DNA from 2 places in the Enterocloster citroniae genome. Region 2 is predicted to be linked to the other one. Evidence: a T-box and tRNA genes for the amino acid it is inferred to sense, from the RefSeq annotation. Region 2 holds a T-box; the other holds one or more tRNA genes.
What was found. The T-box of region 2 lies ahead of leuS (leucine--tRNA ligase). A T-box ahead of a tRNA ligase gene usually reads a tRNA of that ligase, here a tRNA-Leu.

Region 1 (9,425 bases), on a different contig from region 2:
ATCCTTAAGATGACCGGAACCACAAATGCGCCGATAATAAAGATGATCCCGCCCACCAGATGGGCCAGCACGCCTGTCTTAAACGCAAGGTCCGCGCTGCCTGTGCTTATGAATACCGGAAGCATGATGCTGTAAAGCCAGATAAACATACGGCCTGCCTGCAGACCGGCAGGGATCGCGGTCAGGTTCGGGTCGTTGCGGTCAGCCGCTATCTTCCTGTAATAGAGCCAAAGCCCTCCGTTTAGGATGACCACGGTGAGAAATACACCCGGCATCATGGTGCCGAAGATGGTCCTTCCATCCAGCCCAAATGTGCCTGCTAAAATGGCGATCGCCACGATTACCTTGGAAAATCCATCAAAGAACACGCCAATGGATGCATCCAGGTCTGCCTTTTTGAAAAAAGGTATTGCCTTTCCCATACTTATTTCCTCCTGTAATGAAAATTATATATGATCCTGCACCATGGGGTGCGGTCCTTTTTCCTCTGTCTGCTGCTCAAAATAATATCCCTTTGAAAACAGGAAAATGGCAACCGTAAGGTAAATGATCCCAAACACGATCCCCGGACCGGACAGCAGCGCGATCTCCGGACAATGGATCATTCCTATGGCCGCACAGCCCGCCATCACCAGGGCAAACCCGCCTGCCATCCGGTAGCGCCGGTCCACCACACAGGCCAGAAGACCTGCCAGCAAAAGGCTGGTGAGGAAACCACCGTTCCCAAGATACATGATGCCCTCAATGGGCACGGAATACTCGGCAAATGTTGCGGAGGATATGTTTTCCATGGCTGCCCCTGCCGCCTGCACGGACGAGCTGATGAGCGTCTGCATGTATTGGAACAGAATGGGCATCAGGGATAAAAATATCACCTGATAGTATTTCTTATCCATGGACCGGAACGTACTGTCGGTCACTGAAAAACCGATAAAGATGAGAAGCACCATCACAGCCTCTGTTGGAATAAGGGCCATCAGCACCCCGGTCATTCCCGTGGTGCAGATGACAAGGTAAAGGATACCGTTCACAAGGGAAAATCCCGCCCTTGCCCCCAGCTCCTTCCAGCCCGGATGACCGAAGTACACCGTGGTGGGAAAGGGGTTGCCAAACAGGGAGCCGGTAATGGTGGACACCCCATCCATGATCATGGACCGGCGTTCCGGATATGCATCCCCCGCCATTCTGGCTGATTCCAGCCCCTGAAGAGTGGACAGGAAATTGTTGATCTGGAGCGGGATGATCACCGGAAGAAATGGCACGATCCCCTTAAATCCAGCCGTCACATCCCCCAGGCTGAGGGAAGGGGGATAAAACCCAAGACTGGAAAAGGATTGTTCAAACTGGCCCCAAGTCAGGTATCCTCCCGCCCAGGCAGCGGCTGTGCCGATCAGGATAGCCACCACTCCGGAGGGGATCTTGGCAAACCGCTTATCCGCCTTGCCCAGGTAATCGATGATAATAATGAACAGCGGCAAAAGCCCATACACCGGCTTGTCAAACACCATGGCCAGTCCAACAATGGACAGCCATACCATGGCCGATGAGGCCATATTTCCCATAAGCGCGCAGTTGGGCACATTATTGATGATCCATCTCCCTGCAAAACCGCCAGCCACCTCTACCATGCCGCCGATAAAAGCAGCAGCCAGTCCTACCTGGAATGCCAGCTGGGCATCCCTGGTCTGCCAGTACACCGGGCCGATGATCAGATACAGCCAGCCTGAAAGCTGGGATGCGCCGATCCCAAAGGGCTGGGATGTGACATCCTGCCTCTTTTCCTTGCCGGCCAGCTGTGAGGCTTCAAAAAAGTACCACAGATTTCCCAGGAATATGGCAAGTCCGATCCCCGGCACCACCTTGCCGATGACAATGGACGCCGGCATGCCGAACACCACTGTCATGATACCTGTGGCTGTCAGGATCTTTGAAAATCCATCAAAGAAGATCCCAAAGGAGGCATCAATATCGCCCTTGCCCCACCAGTGATATTTAAATCCTTCTCTTCCCATTGTTAAATGTTCTCCATTTATTTGTTTATGTATTAAACAAACTAGCCAACAAAAGTGTATAGCCGTTTGCAAGTGCACTTATTCTCATGTCTGCAATCTGCATCTGCCGGACTTTATTTAACTATTAAACAAACTATTTAATAAAAAATGGATACTGAATCCTTTTTTAATATATCACTTCGTTATTTATTTGTCAATACTCTTTTTATTAAAAATTATAGTAACAGTTCAGGACGTTTCCCCACTGCCCCATCCAACCGGAATCGTGCTCTGTTCCAGCACCTAAAATGCACCCTGATACGTACAAAAATTGTGCAAACCTCTTGATTTTTCCCCCTGTCTGTGGTATTATAATCACTGCTTGTCAAAGCAATATTTGGGCGAATTCCCGAGTGGCCAAAGGGGACAGACTGTAAATCTGCTGCTTATAGCTTCGGTGGTTCGAATCCACCTTCGCCCACTAGCGTGTCAGTTATAGCTTAAGGACATCAGTGCATTGCGCGTAAAGGTCCTGGTTTTCAGCCGTGGCACGCACAGTAAGTACACCTGTGCTTATGCGGGTGTGGTGGAATAGGCAGACACAAGGGACTTAAAATCCCTCGGTAGCGATACCGTGCCGGTTCAAGTCCGGCCACCCGCATTAAAACAAATTCGATATTTTTAAGGTAATGAGAGAGGGACAGCCGGTTTCGGCTGTCCCTCTCTCATGTTTTGGATCTGTTTTTATTTTCATCGTAATTTATGCAAATCACCATACACAGGAAAAATCTCCGGAGATACCAGAAGGAAAAAGTACCCCTGACACTACCTGTCAGGAGTACTCTGTTCCTTCTACTTTTCTTCCCCAACCCCATCTGCAAACCTGGAATCCACCACCGGATAAAAATCTTCCGGCTTGGAGATAAACACCGCCGCGCTGTAAGACGGCATATTCACCTTTAACAAACCGTTTTTAACCCGGTACATCATGATTCCCGCATTATAACCGCTCTCCATGGTAAGTATGGGACGGCCCAGGATCATATCATCCGTGATACCCAGCTGCCACACGGGAATTTCCATCATCTGGATCTCAGGGCTGTTGGATACCACGGTCACTGCCTGGTATTCCCGGTACATGCGGCCGAATGCGATCTGCTGGTGCTTTGCCACAAGAGGCTTTACACTGCCCTTCTTGAACACGGGAAGCCGGTTGTGGATGCCTGTCATATAGCGGTGGAACTCAATCAATTCCAAGTCCTCACTGCCCCAGGGATAGGTCCTTCTGCTGTCCGGGTCTGTCCATCCGCACACACCAGCCTCATCGCCATAATATAAAGTGGGAGCGCCCGGCCATGTCATCTGGATCACCACCGCCTCCCGGAACACGGGAAGCTTTACATTCTCCGAAGCCTTCTCAGGCCCTAAGGTGCCGGTCCGCCCCACTACCTGATTGGTCCTTGTAAGGAATCTGGAATGGTCATGGTTGGACAGCTGGTTCATGGCAGTGAGCACTGTGTTGGTCTGCATACGGCTCATATGGTACTTCATGGCATTAAAGAACGCCTCTCCGTCTCCCCACACACTGCCGTTATAGCTGTCGCTGTGTTTTTCCATCCCTGTCAGGAACCATGTGACCGGCTCCATAAAGGCATCATAATTCATGATGGAATCCCACTGGTCTCCCTCCAGCCAGCTTGCCGGATCCCCATAGTGTTCCGCAAGTATAAGGGTCTGTGGATTCACTTCCTTGACCGCCTGTCTGAACCTGCGCCAGAAGGAGTGGTTGTATTCCGCCGTGTGGCCCAGGTCGGCCGCCACATCCAGCCGCCAGCCGTCAATGGAATAGGGCGGTGATACCCATTTCTTTGCAACGTTCAGTATATATTCCACCAGTTTTCCGGAATTCTCATAGTTCAGTTTAGGCAGGGTGTCATGGCCCCACCAGCCGTCATAGGTAGCGTTGCAGGGCCACGCCTGGTCCCTCTCGTCATGGAACTGGAAAAAGCTGTGGTAAGGACTGTCCTTGGTCTCATAAGCGCCTGGTTCATAGTCCCCTGAGTTCTTATAGATCTCCTCCGCATCCAGCCACTTGTTAAAAGAACCACAGTGGTTAAATACGCCGTCCAGCACGATCTTCATACCCCGTTTATGAATCTCCTGGACAAACTCTGCAAAAAATGCATCGCTGGCCTCCAGATTTTCCCAGCCCGCGCTGCGGATGATGTATTTCTCCGCTCCCTTGTTATCCGTGGCATTCTTATCCACCAGGCTTCCGCCGTCCTTGACGATCCTGCCAAAATGGGGATCGATGTGTTCGTAATCCTGGCAGTCATATTTGTGGTTGGAAGGAGATACAAAAATCGGGTTCAGGTAAATGACCTCCACCCCCAGACTCTTGATGTAATCCAGCTTATCCCATACTCCCTGAAGATCTCCTCCGTAAAAACATCCCACATCCATGGCGGAAGGATTCCTGCTCCAATCCTCAATCTTTTGTACCGGGCGTCCTATATAAACATATTCACATGACTCCACGTCATTATCCTTGTCGCCATTGCAAAAGCGGTCCACATAGATCTGGTACATAACCGCGCCCTTGGCCCAATCAGGAGTGTGGAATCCCGGTGTGATCTTAAAATCAAAACATGCCTGGCCATCATCCACGGGTCCCAGCCTGTTATAAAGGCAGACATCCTGTCCGGATACAACTTTAAAGTGATAAAGCACCTGATCGGTGCCTACTGTAATTTCATATTCATAATAGTCAAACAAATCATCGGACAGCACTTTGGCCATCTCAACTTCTGCTTTGTCCTCCACATAATATACATGATCTGCATTGCCCCTACCGGTCCGCATACGAAGTAATACGTCATCATCCGCGTCCGGCTCAGCCGGAAAACGGTAATCCTCTGTCTCTGAGGAAAAGAGGGCGTCTCTGTTGATAAGTCGGTTTATATTGTCTCCCACTGTTGATTTCCTTTTCCTTATTTGTTTAAATCCATTTTCCCATCATCTATTGTATATGAATTTTTTTATTTGCACAAGGCGAATAATAGTAGAAAAACCGCTTTAATGGTGACGTTTTTGCATAGATGCCACAAAGTGAAAAGCCTGGCGGGGTAGCCAGGCTTTTCAGGAGAAGGTATTTCGTTTCTTATGGGGTGTAGCAAAAACTATATAATGTATTGGGGGGGGTTACATTTATTATAATAGCACAGGGGGCGGAAAAAGTGTGCACAAAGATCAATTATTTTCCTGGATGTTTGTGGTAAAAATACACAAAGGAGGGGGGCTTATGAATTTCCCGCCCAGCGTTCCCAGTAAAGGTTCATTGCCAAGATTGCGCTTATTGCCATAAGCACAAAGGCCAGGAGAAGGATACAGCCGTTTCCTCTGATCAGGAACACCTGTCCGCCTCTTGCCAGTACGTTTCCGAGGCCCCATAGATGCCCGCTCCCAACAAAGCTGACAGCGGATACAGAAGGCGGCTCCCATTTCCGGGAACCGCCCTGTCTCTCTTATGATTGATCACAATTAACTGATCACTGTGCAGGAGCGAACAATGCCTCAAATTCCTCCTGGTTGATCTTTTCCTTCTCAATCAGCAGGGCCGCACAGGAATGGAGTACATAATCGTACTGCTTGATGATATCCGTGGCCTTCTGGTAACAGTCATCGATGATGCGCTTCACCTCGCTGTCAATGGTGTCCGCAACGCCGTTGCCGTATGACTTTGTGTGGGCCAGGTCACGGCCGATAAATACTTCATTATCATCACCGCCGTACTGGATCATACCCACCTTATCAGACATACCGTACTGGGTTACCATGGCCCTGGCGATCTGGGTGGCCTGCTTGATGTCCTGGGATGCGCCGGTGGTGATATCGTCAAATATCAGTTCCTCTGCGATACGTCCGCCCAGGTCCACCATAATATTCTGAAGCATGCGCCCCCTGGTATTAAACATCTCATCCTTTTCAGGAAGGGGCATGGTGTAGCCTGCTGCTCCGATTCCCGTAGGTATGATGGATACGGTGTGTACCGGACCCACATCGGGAAGCACATGGAACAGGATCGCATGGCCTGCTTCGTGGTAAGCGGTGATCTTCTTGTCTTTTTCAGAAATCACCTTGCTCTTTTTCTCAGCGCCGATCCCCACTTTCACAAATGCCCGGTCTATATCGCTCTGCTTGATGAACCTGCGGTTCTCCCTTGCAGACACAATGGCTGCCTCGTTCATCAGGTTCTCCAGGTCAGCGCCTGTGAATCCCGCAGTGGTCTGGGCCACGCGGTGAAGATCCACATCCTCGCTAAGGGGCTTATCCTTGGAATGTACCTTAAGGATCTCCTCACGGCCCTTTACGTCAGGACGGCCCACTGCAACCTTCCGGTCAAAACGGCCCGGACGGAGAATGGCCGGATCCAGTATATCCACACGGTTGGTGGCTGCCATCACAATGATGCCCTCATTAACGCCAAATCCATCCATCTCGACCAGCAGCTGATTTAAGGTCTGCTCCCTCTCATCATGGCCGCCGCCCATGCCCGTGCCTCTGCGGCGGGCAACCGCATCGATCTCATCTATAAATACAATACACGGGGAATTCTTCTTGGCTTCCTCAAACAGGTCACGGACACGGGAAGCTCCCACGCCTACAAACATTTCCACAAAATCAGAACCTGATATGGAAAAGAAGGGAACACCTGCTTCTCCGGCCACTGCCTTTGCCAGCAGCGTCTTACCTGTTCCCGGAGGTCCCACAAGCAGGAGTCCCTTGGGTATCCTGGCTCCCACGCTGGTGTATTTCTGGGGATTCTTGAGGAAATCCACAACCTCCTCCAACTCTTCCTTTTCCTCCACAAGCCCGGCCACATTGGAAAAATTCACCTTGCTGTCCCGGCTCATCCTTGCCCGGCTCTTGCCGAAATTCATCATCCTGGCATTGGCGCCGCCGCCTCCCGCGCTGCGGTTCATAACCATGATAATGATCACCACCACCACAATGGACAGCATAAAGGGCAGGATAATGGTCACCAGATAATTCTCCTGGGGCACATCCATTACCACATACTCCATCTTATGGTCATCCAGGATCTTCTGGGTGTCCTTCACATCTGTCACATACAGGCGCTTTACCTGTCCGTCCGCCATGGTGATCACCACTTCGCCGGTGGGCGTCTGTGGATTCTGATGGATGGCAACCTCTGATGCCTGCCCATCATCCAGTATCTGAATAAAATCCTGATTCGTAACCTTATCCGCCTGTCTTGCATATGGCAGCCGAACTGCCGTGGCGATTAAAATCAGCATCAGGAGTATAAATATAAAACCTCTAAATGTCTGCTGCTGTCTCAACGAATTGCCTCCTTAGACCTTCTTTCTGCGTTCCAGGGCATGGCTTTTAAATGCCCTAATCCAATTCCACGACTCCGATATAGGGCAGGTTACGATACTTCTGGTCATAATCCAGCCCATATCCCACTACAAATTCATCCGGTATTGTAAAACAGGTGTAATCCACCTTGACCTGCTTCTTCACACGGCGCTCCGGCTTATCAAGAAGGGTACACAGACGGACGCTCTTTGGCCCTCTCTGCTTCAGGACCTCGATCAGATATGCCAGCGTGCGTCCTGAGTCAATGATATCCTCCACGATCAGCACATCCTTTCCTGCCAGCGGCTCATCCAGGTCCTTAAGGATCCGCACAACACCGCTGGATTCAGTCCCAGCCCCATAGCTGGATACGGACATGAAATCCAGGGATACGGGTACCGTAAGCCTTTTTGCCAGTTCACAGGTAAAGAATACCCCGCCCTTTAAAATACAGATCAGGTGAATCTCCTTGCCAGCATATTCCTCGCTGATCTTTGCCGCCACCTCATTGATGCGTTTGTCAACCTCTTCTTCGGTCAGCAATACACGAATCTTATCCGCCATTACTTTATCCTCCGTTTCACTTATTGCGTACCCTGGGAGATTCCGAGCGTACACTTATTCTTTTCTCCTGCCTGCCTCTGCCTGCAGTATCCGTGTGGTATCCGGACCGATCTTATAAAACTCGCTGATCCTGTATCCGATAATCCACATCACATGACTGCCGTCTGCCAGAAGGGGGACCTGGTCCCGCAGTTGTCTCGGTATTTTCTCATCGATCATAAACCGTTTTAACGCCTTGTGGCTTCCGTCCGCCAGGGTCATGTAATCCCCCGGACGCCTTGTTCTCACCACGGGCGTACCCTTTATTCTATCACAGTCGAACCATTTCGTATACATGTTTTTGGGAAATTGTGTCCCTTTTTTATAGGAAAATATACTCATTTCCACCTTGGGCAGCGCCATTTCCCCTTCCTCTTCCTCATCCGGCGAAATGTTCCTGCCGATCAAAATACTCTCATATTCCCTTACGGCCACAAGGGAATACGGAAGATGGACTTCCTTTCCAACCGGACGCCCGGTCAGCCCAAGCACCTGCTGAACATGGATCCATCCCAGATCTTTGGCCGAACCGGCCAGGTCTTTTAATAGTTCCATCACCACATAGGACCGGATGATCTCCGGCTCAGCCGTGAGTGCCGCACAGGGCACCGCGGCCTGTGGCCCCAGCTGTTTCACGTATTCCCTGATCCAGCATTTCCCCTTCATGGACAAATATTCATCCGCCTGGCCGGCCAGCCTTCCCATTCGCAGTATATTCCCCACCGCCCCCTGGTTTATATCCTCCTCGATCATAGGAAGAAGGCGGCGTATGCGGTTGCGTGTATAGTGGTCTGATGTATTGGTGGAATCCTGTACCCAGGAAAACCCGTTTTTCCTGAGCCAGTCTATGATCTCCCGGCGGTCCGCATCCAACAGCGGCCGGATGATCCGTCCCCTCACATGGGGGATTCCCTTCAGCCCGGCCAATCCGCTTCCCCTGAACATGTTATGCAGGATGGTCTCCGCCTGGTCATCACTGTGGTGGGCCACAGCGATCCTGGCCCGGCCCTTGTCCCCGGATTCCCACTCCTGCGCCTCCTGTTCCAGGGCCTCATATCTCAGATGACGTCCAGCCTCCTCCTCAGACATGCCGGACCCGGACGCAAACCGGCGTACATCTACCTTTATGATATGACAGGGGACATCAAGTTCTGCACACAACGTCCTGACAAAATCCGCATCCCGGTCAGCCTCCTGTCCCCTGAGACCGTGATGGACATGGACGGCTCTCAGCTGCAGATCCCATTCTTCTTTCATGCCGTATAACAACGCTAAGAGGCAGACGGAATCTGCCCCTCCTGATACAGCTGCAATGACCCGGTCACCGGGTGACAGCATGTGATATTCTTCTATGGTCCTTCGGACCTTATGCTCCATCTCTTCCATTTATCCCACCTGTATCATGGACATCCCTTTGGCCGGACCCCGAAAGGCCGGGCCCGGCCGGAT
Region 2 (9,425 bases):
ACAGGTCCGCGGACAGGAGACTGCTGTCATCAGATGGGGTATCCTCTTCATCCAGAATAAATGACAGCTGTCCCTCCACGCTGTCCAGTTCCGCTGCCCCGAACAGCTTCATGGTGCCGTATTCCCCATCATACCCGGGCCTCCATTCCACCTGCCCTTCCCGCAGATGGCGGATGCCCTGGGCTGTGAGCTGGCCTCCGATCCGGCTGATATCATCCAGGGACGCTTTCCTGAGTATGTGGAATTCATCTCCCAGCTCCTCCAGCATGTGCTCATACTGCCGCGCCACCTTGACACTGCCGGAGGAGGTGCCCATACAGCCGGCGATCACTTCAGGAAGGGGTACCAGGTTCTCATAAGGCCTGCCGCCCGGCAGCCGGAAGGTTTCCTGGCGGTCGGCCAGCTGTTCGATCCTGTGAAGCACACCTGTGGTCAGCTTTCTGCCGCACACAGGGCATATACCGTTATACTGCCTGGCCTGGGACGGACTCAGGCACAGGTGGCATTTGCGGTGGCCGTCAAAATGGTATTTACCCTCCTCCGGGAAAAACTCGATGGTTCCGGCCAGCCCCTCGCCTCTTTGGATCGCGCCGTAAAGCCCTTCATAGGACATGGCGATATCAAGCAGATTGGCCTCCCTCCCCAATTTGGCTGGGGAATGGGCATCTGAATTGGAGATCAGCTGATAGGAATCCAGAGCGGACAGGCGCCAGTTCATGGCCGGGTCCGAGGACAGCCCTGTCTCCAGGGCGTGGATCTGGGGCGTCAGCTCCTCATAGCACTCTTCAATGGTATCAAAACCGGAAAATGCGCCGAACAGGGAAAAATGAGGCGTCCAGATATGCGCAGGCACATAAATCGCCTCCGGACACGCATCAAGTGTGATCGCCAGAAGATCATGGCAGTCAAGACCAAGGATGGGACGCCCATCGGAGTGGATGTTGCCAATGGCCTCCAGCCGCCGGGAGAGAACTTCCGCAGCCTCCAGGCTGGGAAGGAGGATCAGGCTGTGAACCTTGCGCACCTTTCCGTTCTTCTTATAAATGGAGCTGATCTCCCCGGTAATCACAAAACGTGGTTTATTTCCGGCGGCAGCTGAGGAATGGCGTATTTCCCATTCTTTTTTGAGCACGTAAAGGCCGGACTCGGCCGGCTCCAGTTTCTGCTCCAGTTCAGCCCTCCATGCCTGGTGGGTAAAATCCCCTGTTCCAACTATATGAATCCCTTTTTTGCGGGCCCAGAGATCCAGATGCTCCGGTGTCAGCTCTTTGCTGGTGGCCCTGGAATAACGGGAGTGGATATGTAAATCGCCTATGTACATTTAATTGCACCTGCTTTCCTTTGATAGTAATAATTATAATGGATTTCTTGGAAAATGGAAGAGGATGAGTATGGAAATAGCGTGTGGGGGGAGAAAATTGAAATTTACATATTCCATGGAACTAAAGTATGATATACTTTAAAAAAGAGGGCATGTATCAGGCGTTTGAGATGAATGTCCCAAAGGGGAATGAAGGAGTGAAATGTGGATGTGGATGAAACTAAAGTGTCTTTTAGGAATAGACGCCGGGCTCCGGGATTTTGATGAAATTGAATGTTCCCTTCACCGGGATGTGGTGAACAGGAACTTCTTTTTTCATCTTTTTATCATTATATATGAACTGGTCATGCTGGTTTCCATTTCATTGCGTCCGGGCGGCCCCTTCTTGAAACCGAGGCGCACCGCTTATTTTCTCATGTATCTCATCCTGATCCTGGTCACATTGTGTGTGATGGCAGGGCAGGCCTGGGTTGACAGAAAGAAGGAGAACAGCCACCGTTATTATTTCTGGATTGAACACGCCTATTTGGTGTTTTTCAGCTTTTGGGGAATCGCCGTCACGCTGAATGACCAGCTGGGGGGGAATGGACTGACGGTCTATAACTATGTGATCCTGATCCTGGCCATCCTGTCCATGATGAAGCCGTGGAAGACGGCGCTGCTGTTTCTGGCGGATGTTCTGGTGTTTAATCTGCTTCTGCCATATTTTCCTGATCCCGCAGGGTTAAACCATACGTATAATAACCTGATGAACAGCCTGTTTCTCTCACTGGTGGCAATTGGGATCGCCACCAGCCTGTATAATTCCAGGATCCAGTCAAAGAAGGATGAGATCACCATCCGAAGGCAGTACCAGCAGATCGAGGCTGCCAATAAGATCTTAAGCAAAGAGGCGCTAACGGACGCGCTGACAGGCATCCAGAACAGAAACAGCTATAAAAAGGCGATACGGACATTAACGCAGCCGGATACCCTTTCACTTGCCTGTGTTTATATTGATGTAAACGGACTGCATGAGATCAACAACCATTTAGGGCACAAGGCAGGAGACGTCATGCTGAAAACAGTTGCGGCGATCCTTTTAAAGAATTTTGGCAGGGAATCCGTCTTCCGCATTGGGGGAGATGAGTTTGTAGTGCTCTGTAGGGATGTTCTGCATCAGACAGTGACGGAGAATTTGGAGGATGTCCGACAGGCGGTGGAGCGTGCGGGCTATTCTATTTCCGTGGGCCTTGAATGGAGGGAGGAGGGTCTGGATATCAATGAGATAATCCAGGCTGCGGAGACAGATATGCAGATGCGTAAAGAGGAATATTACTCCGCCCAGGGGGGTGAGCGCCAGCAGCGGTCATTGGACAGCCAGATGGAACGGGTAATCACTGAAAAAAGGGATGCGGAGCGTTTCCTGCGGGTTCTGGCACCTGTGTTTAAAGGCGTTTATTTTGTGAATCTGGAAACAGATACCCTGCGCCGGATCTTTATTCCGTCCTATTTTGAGAAAATGCTGGAGGAATCCAGGGACAGTTTCAGCAAGGCCCTGCTGATGTATGCCAACCGGATGGTGGAGCCGGAATACGTCCGTTTATTTGAACAGTTCTGCGATTATGGGAATCTGGAGATGATGCTGGACGGGGATGAGATACCTGGATTTATATATCAGAAGAGGGATGGAAGCCGGTTGAAACTCAGGGTTCTGAGATGCAACTCATATTTCAGCAGTTCCCAGGAAACATTGTGGATATTTTCCGATATGGAAGAAAGTTATTAGATTGAAAAACATACCCTCAGTTGACAAGGGCCGGGCAAAATCATCCGCCCGGCCTATTTGTCAGATCCTAACCGCTGATTCCCTGCACCTCATCCACCGGCATGGAAAATGCGACCGCATGTTCCCCGGTCTCCTGCAGTACCGTCTCGCAGATCGCCTTGAGTATGGGCTGTTTTCCGGAAACAGGGGTAAGGATAAGGAGGATGGCCTTTTCCTGGGAAAGGGTCAGGCCGAAGAGCTTCTTTCCCTCATCGGTGCCGATCTCCCTGGCTTTTACAAGGGTGCCACCGTGGCAGCCGGCCTTTCTGGCAGCCTCCATGACCGGTGTGGACAGATCCGTATTGATAACTGTGGCGATTAATTCGTAGTGTTTGCTGTCTGGCATAGATGTATCCTCCTTAGCACAAGCTGTGATCTGTGTCTGGGATGTATCCCAATCCTTTAGAAAATTGGAAGCAGCAATACTGATTCCTGAAAGCGGGATGGAAAATGCAATTCCATGTCCTGGCTTGTCAAACTCCATCTTGTGTTTTAGAGCCTCCATTGCCTGATGGGCATCGGTGCCGGTTGCGATTCCCAGAACCAGATCCTTTTCCGGTTCATCCAGTCCCAGGCAGTCCATGATGGCGGAGCTGGCAGTTCCGTGTCCCCTGACTGCCAGAAGGATTTCCAGGTGGTGTTCATGGAAAATGGATGCAGCCTTGTTGCCCTTGCCCCGGTCCACAATGGCGGCCATCCATCTGATACTATTCATGTTCATCGGAGTCCTCCTTTTCTAATTCGATAAATTCACTGTTCATATCAACGTAGGACAGCCGTGAATCGCTTTTTGCCCTTTTCGTCTTGATCTCATAGGATAAGCCGATAAATTGTATGATAATAAGGGGCGTCATGGCCACCATGGCCACAATGCCGAATGCATCTGTCAGGATATTCCCGCCCAGCGCTTCGCATGCGCCCATTGCAAAGGGGAGCAGGAAGGTTGCGGTCATGGGACCGGATGCAACACCGCCAGAGTCAAATGCAATGGAAGTAAAGACAGGAGGAACCACAAATGACAGCCCCAGGGCCAGAGCATAGCCGGGTAAGAGCAGGCTCATAAGAGGGAGTCCGGTCATGACCCGAAGCATGGATAATCCCAGGGAAAGAGCCATTCCAACGGACAGGCCTTTCATCATGGTTGCCTCGGATATGGTGCCGCCCGTCACCTCCGCAACCTGCTTGTTTAACACCTGCACGGCAGGTTCCGCCTTTACAATGTAAAAACCAATGAGCATGGCGATGGGGATCAGGACCCACCGGTAGGAAAGGGAAGCGATCTGCTTGCCCAGGTAACTGCCCGCGGGCATGAACCCTACGTTGACCCCTGTGAGGAACAGCGTCAGTCCAATATAAGAGTATAACATTCCCACCAGGATCTTCACAACCTGTCTTTTACGCATTTTTAAGAAAAAGATTTGGAAAATGATAAAGAATATCAGGATGGGGAACAGGGCGGTAAATACCTCCATGGCGTATTCGGGCAGCTCATTCTGAAAGGCCAGCCATAAATCCTGGGAATTGCTGATGGAGGGAATAACCGTTGGCTCATAGGTGCCTGAGGATGACTGGTAGATAAAACCCAGGATCATAACCGAAAGGATGGGACCGATGGAGCACAGGGCAACAAGGCCGAAGCTGTCACTGTCCTGATTTTTCCCCTGGCCGATGGAGGACAGACCCATGCCAAGAGCCATGATAAAGGGAACTGTTATGGGGCCGGTGGTCACGCCTCCGGAGTCAAATGCCACTGCAAGAAAGTCACCTGGAATATAGAAGGCCATGATGAACAGAATGAGATAGCAGACCATAAGAATATGGGACAGGCTCCATCCGAAAAGGGAGCGGAGGAATGCCAGGGCCAGAAACAGACCCACGCCTGCGGCTACGGTGAGGATCAGTACCATGTCAGGTACGGCCGGCGTCTGTCCTGCCAGGACCTGAAGGTCCGGTTCGGCAACGGTTACAATTGCGCCCATGATAATACATGCCAGTATGATGATTGGAAGTCGTTTCGCCTTGGCCAGCTGTGCCCCTACCTTTTCCCCGATGGGCATCATGGCCATATCTACCCCCAGTGTGAAAAATCCCATACCTATAATAAGGAAAGCGGCCCCTGCCAAAAACAGCATCAGCGGGTCCAGGGGAATGGGGGCAATGGTGATTCCAAGTATCAATACGATACAGGTAACGGGCAGCACAGATGATAGGGATTCTGTGATTTTTTCTTTGAGTTTCTGATTCAATAAGTTACCTCCTGTTGTCCGTTATTTTGTTTTAGGATATGCCTTATATAAAGCTTAGCATAGGGACAACGGTCAAAGCAAGTGAATGGGGCGTTAGAAAAATGTTAAGAAAAGATAAAGATTGAATGTGGGGAAAGGGCGTAGTATAATAAATCCATTGTAAAAAAGAAAATGGGAGAACCGGGACATGACATTTTATAATAAGGAAGGAATGCCGGCAGCGTATCTGGATAAGGACAGGGAGCACATCTACCTGTTTGACGGAACGCCAGCGGCCTATATTGTTGAAGGAGCTGTTTACAGTTTTGAAGGATTACAGTACGGTTGGTTTGACAGGGGATGGATCCGTGACCTGGAAGGTTACTGCGTCCTTTTCACAGATGAGGCGCGTATCGGAGGTCCGGCCAAACCTTCCAGACATGAGACGCCGGCCAAGTGGGCTAAGGCGGCTAAGCCCCACCGGCATGCCCGGACAGCCCGGTGCGCCAGAACCCCTTATAAAGCGGCCTGGTCAGAGATGACAGCAGCTGACTTTTTTCGCCTGTAGAGGTTGACACTGTCATGGAAATGTGCTAAATTATGCTTTAGTGCAAATACGCAGAAAGGGAATAGTAGATAACCCTATGGATACAGAGAGCCGGCGGCTGGTGTGAGCCGGTGACAGAAGGTTGTTGAACTGGCCCTGGAGTAGCCTGGCCCAAAGGAGATGTCCCATCGGGATCGGATCTCAGTAGGACAGGACGGAACCCTTACCGTTATAAGAGGAACAAGTGCATGCGTCAGAAGGCATGAACCAGAGTGGTACCGCGCGAGGACATTGGCTTTGCGTCTCTAGAGGATAGAGATGCAGGGCTTTTTTATATCATAGGAGATTTCTCTGGAGTTCCCTATGATATAAAAAACGCTCCGCCGGAACCGCACTGCGGGTAAGAAGTCCCGAATGTTATATGGTTCACCTGCCCTGAGATAACCAATGGAGGAATGAAATTATGGCAACACAGTACAATCACAGCGCGATTGAGAAAAAGTGGCGTGAAAACTGGGAGGAAAAGCCCATCAATGTCAATGATGGCAAGAAAGAAAAGTATTATTGTCTGGATATGTTCCCATATCCGTCAGGCAGCGGCCTTCATGTGGGCCACTGGAGGGGATATGTAATCTCCGATGTGTGGAGCAGATACCAGCTGTTAAAGGGAAAATATGTGATCCATCCCATGGGCTGGGACGCATTCGGCCTTCCTGCTGAGAACTACGCGATCAAGATGGGGGTTCATCCGGCTAAGTCCACGGAAGCCAACATTTCCAATATTAAAAAGCAGATCAAACAGATTGCCGCCATTTATGACTGGGATATGGAGGTCAACACCACGGACCCTGATTTCTACAAGTGGACCCAGTGGATCTTTGTACAGATGTTCAAAAAGGGCCTGGCCTATGAGAAGGAGTTCCCTATTAACTGGTGTCCTTCCTGTAAGACCGGCCTTGCCAATGAGGAAGTGGTAAACGGCTGCTGCGAGCGCTGCGGCACTGCCGTGACCAAAAAGAACCTGCGCCAGTGGATGTTAAAGATCACTGCCTATGCAGAGCGCCTGTTAAATGACCTGGACAAGCTGGACTGGCCTGAGAAAGTTAAGAAGATGCAGACAGACTGGATTGGTAAATCCTATGGCGCAGAGGTGGATTTCCCCATTGATGGACGTGAGGAGAAGATCACGGTCTACACCACAAGACCGGACACCCTGTACGGCGCCACCTTTATGGTGCTTGCCCCTGAGCACGAGCTGGCCAAGAGCCTGGCCACGGATGAGACCAGGGAGGCGGTTGAACAGTATATTTTTGATTCCTCCATGCGCTCCAATGTAGACCGTATGCAGGCCAAGGATAAGACGGGCGTGTTTACAGGCAGCTATGCCATCAACCCGTTAAACGGCGCAAAGACACCCATCTGGCTGTCCGACTATGTACTTTCAGACTACGGCACGGGAGCCATCATGTGCGTGCCTGCCCATGACGACAGGGACTTTGAGTTTGCAAAGAAATTCGGCCTTCCCATTGTACAGGTTATTGCAAAGGACGGCGTTGAGATCGAAGATATGACCGAGGCGTACACGGAGGCAAGCGGCATCATGATCAATTCCGGTGACTGGAATGGCATGGAGTCAGCTGTCCTTAAAAAGGAAGCGCCCCATATGATCGAGGAAAAGGGATTCGGCCACAAGACGGTTAACTATAAGCTGCGCGACTGGGTATTTTCGCGCCAGCGCTACTGGGGAGAGCCCATCCCCATTATCCACTGCCCCAAGTGCGGCTGCGTGCCTGTGCCTGAGGAAGAGCTTCCCTTAAGGCTTCCCGAGGTGGAGAGCTATCAGCCTACCGGAACAGGAGAATCACCTCTGGCAGCCATTGACCAGTGGGTGAATACCACCTGCCCGGTTTGCGGGGCGCCTGCCAAACGTGAAACCAACACCATGCCCCAGTGGGCTGGTTCCTCCTGGTATTTCCTGCGCTATGTGGACAGCCATAATAAAGAGGAACTTGTATCCAGGGAAAAGGCAGACAAGTACCTGCCGGTTGATATGTATATCGGCGGTGTAGAGCATGCAGTGCTCCATCTGCTGTACTCACGTTTTTACACAAAATTCCTGTGTGACATCGGGGCCATTGATTTTGACGAACCCTTTAAGAAGCTGTTTAACCAGGGCATGATCACGGGCAAAAACGGAATCAAGATGAGTAAGTCCAAAGGCAACGTGGTATCCCCTGACGATCTGGTAAGGGACTATGGCTGTGATTCCTTAAGGCTGTATGAATTGTTTGTGGGACCGCCTGAACTGGATGCAGAGTGGGACGACAGGGGGATCGAAGGCGTTTCCAGGTTCCTGAACCGATTCTGGAACCTTGTGATGGACAACAAAGACAAGGAGATAGAGGCTACCAGGGAAATGATCAAGCTGCGCCATAAACTGGTATACGATATTGAGTACCGCTTTAACCAGTTCAGCCTGAATACGGTTATCTCCGGTTTTATGGAATACAACAACAAGATGATCGATCTGGCAAAGAAGGAGGGCGGCATTGACAAGGAGACACTGAGGACATTTGTCATTCTCCTGGCACCCTTTGCTCCTCATATCGGAGAAGAACTGTGGCAGCAGCTGGGCGGCACGGACAGCGTATTCCATGCCCAGTGGCCGGAATGTGACGAGGAAGCCATGAAGGATGATGAGATTGAGGTGGCGGTCCAGGTAAATGGCAAGACCCGTTCCGTGATCCAACTGCCCGCCGACATTTCCAAAGAGGATGCGCTGGCAGCCGGCAGGGAAGCTGTTAAGGACAAGCTGGCCGGTAATATTGTAAAGGAAATCTACGTACCGGGCAAGATCATCAATATTGTCTGCAAATAAAAGCGGTCGCGGATTATGTAACAGAGATTGATAAAAGGAATGGCATGCCGTGTTGTCTGCGGCATGCCATTCCTTGTGCTGTCCTGTTCAATCGGTTCCCTGACCGGAAGCTGAAACCCAGGATCAGAATTTCAGTATCTTGTCCACGTCTGCTGTAAATACAGTGGCGCCTCCAACCTTGACGCCCTTTAATGTATCCACAAACATCTGACCGTTATATTCGGATACCTGGCGTTCCTCCACCCGTTCCGTACAGCTGTTCTTTATATATTCCAGAATTTCCTTTTCCCGTTCTTTTTCAATGCACACCATCAGTGTGATGTTCTTTTTGTTCAGATACAGTCCCTCGGTACAGAACTTGGTAGCCAGTATCCGGTGCCTGATGAATTCCCTGGAAAGCCGTTCGTAGTCAACTTCCTGAATGATGATGATCAATAACTGCATATGCGCGCCTCCTTTCAAGAAATCACCTGAAAATAGGATCCTTGAATGTAATGTTGGATTTATTATAGGCCGGTCTTAGGATATGTTCAAGTTAAATTTTATTAACAATTTTTTGGGTCGGAATCAGGTTCCTTACAAAGCGAATTGTAAGAAAAAAGAAATACCAATTATAACCGGTGCAGGTTATAATAGGAAAAGAAATT

Region 1: it has a tRNA-Leu gene. The T-box ahead of leuS (leucine--tRNA ligase) is inferred to sense a tRNA for this amino acid. The anticodon was not compared.

What each region holds. Positions count from the first base shown of each region.
Region 1 is NZ_JBEPLZ010000006.1:288,918-298,342, forward strand. It holds gene ABID13_RS10735 (hypothetical protein) at 1-422, opposite strand, end outside; gene ABID13_RS10740 (SulP family inorganic anion transporter) at 447-2,012, opposite strand; tRNA gene ABID13_RS10745 (tRNA-Tyr) at 2,391-2,472, shown strand; tRNA gene ABID13_RS10750 (tRNA-Leu) at 2,569-2,652, shown strand; gene ABID13_RS10755 (glycoside hydrolase family 13 protein) at 2,844-4,964, opposite strand; gene ftsH (ATP-dependent zinc metalloprotease FtsH) at 5,540-7,354, opposite strand; gene hpt (hypoxanthine phosphoribosyltransferase) at 7,410-7,937, opposite strand; gene tilS (tRNA lysidine(34) synthetase TilS) at 7,992-9,362, opposite strand.
Region 2 is NZ_JBEPLZ010000003.1:335,338-344,762, forward strand. It holds gene ABID13_RS05515 (UvrD-helicase domain-containing protein) at 1-1,321, opposite strand, end outside; gene ABID13_RS05520 (GGDEF domain-containing protein) at 1,530-3,089, shown strand; gene ABID13_RS05525 (P-II family nitrogen regulator) at 3,157-3,849, opposite strand; gene ABID13_RS05530 (DUF1538 domain-containing protein) at 3,836-5,374, opposite strand; gene ABID13_RS05535 (4-fold beta flower protein) at 5,562-5,921, shown strand; T-box leader at 5,964-6,210, shown strand; gene leuS (leucine--tRNA ligase) at 6,364-8,778, shown strand; gene ABID13_RS05545 (cyclic-di-AMP receptor) at 8,902-9,222, opposite strand.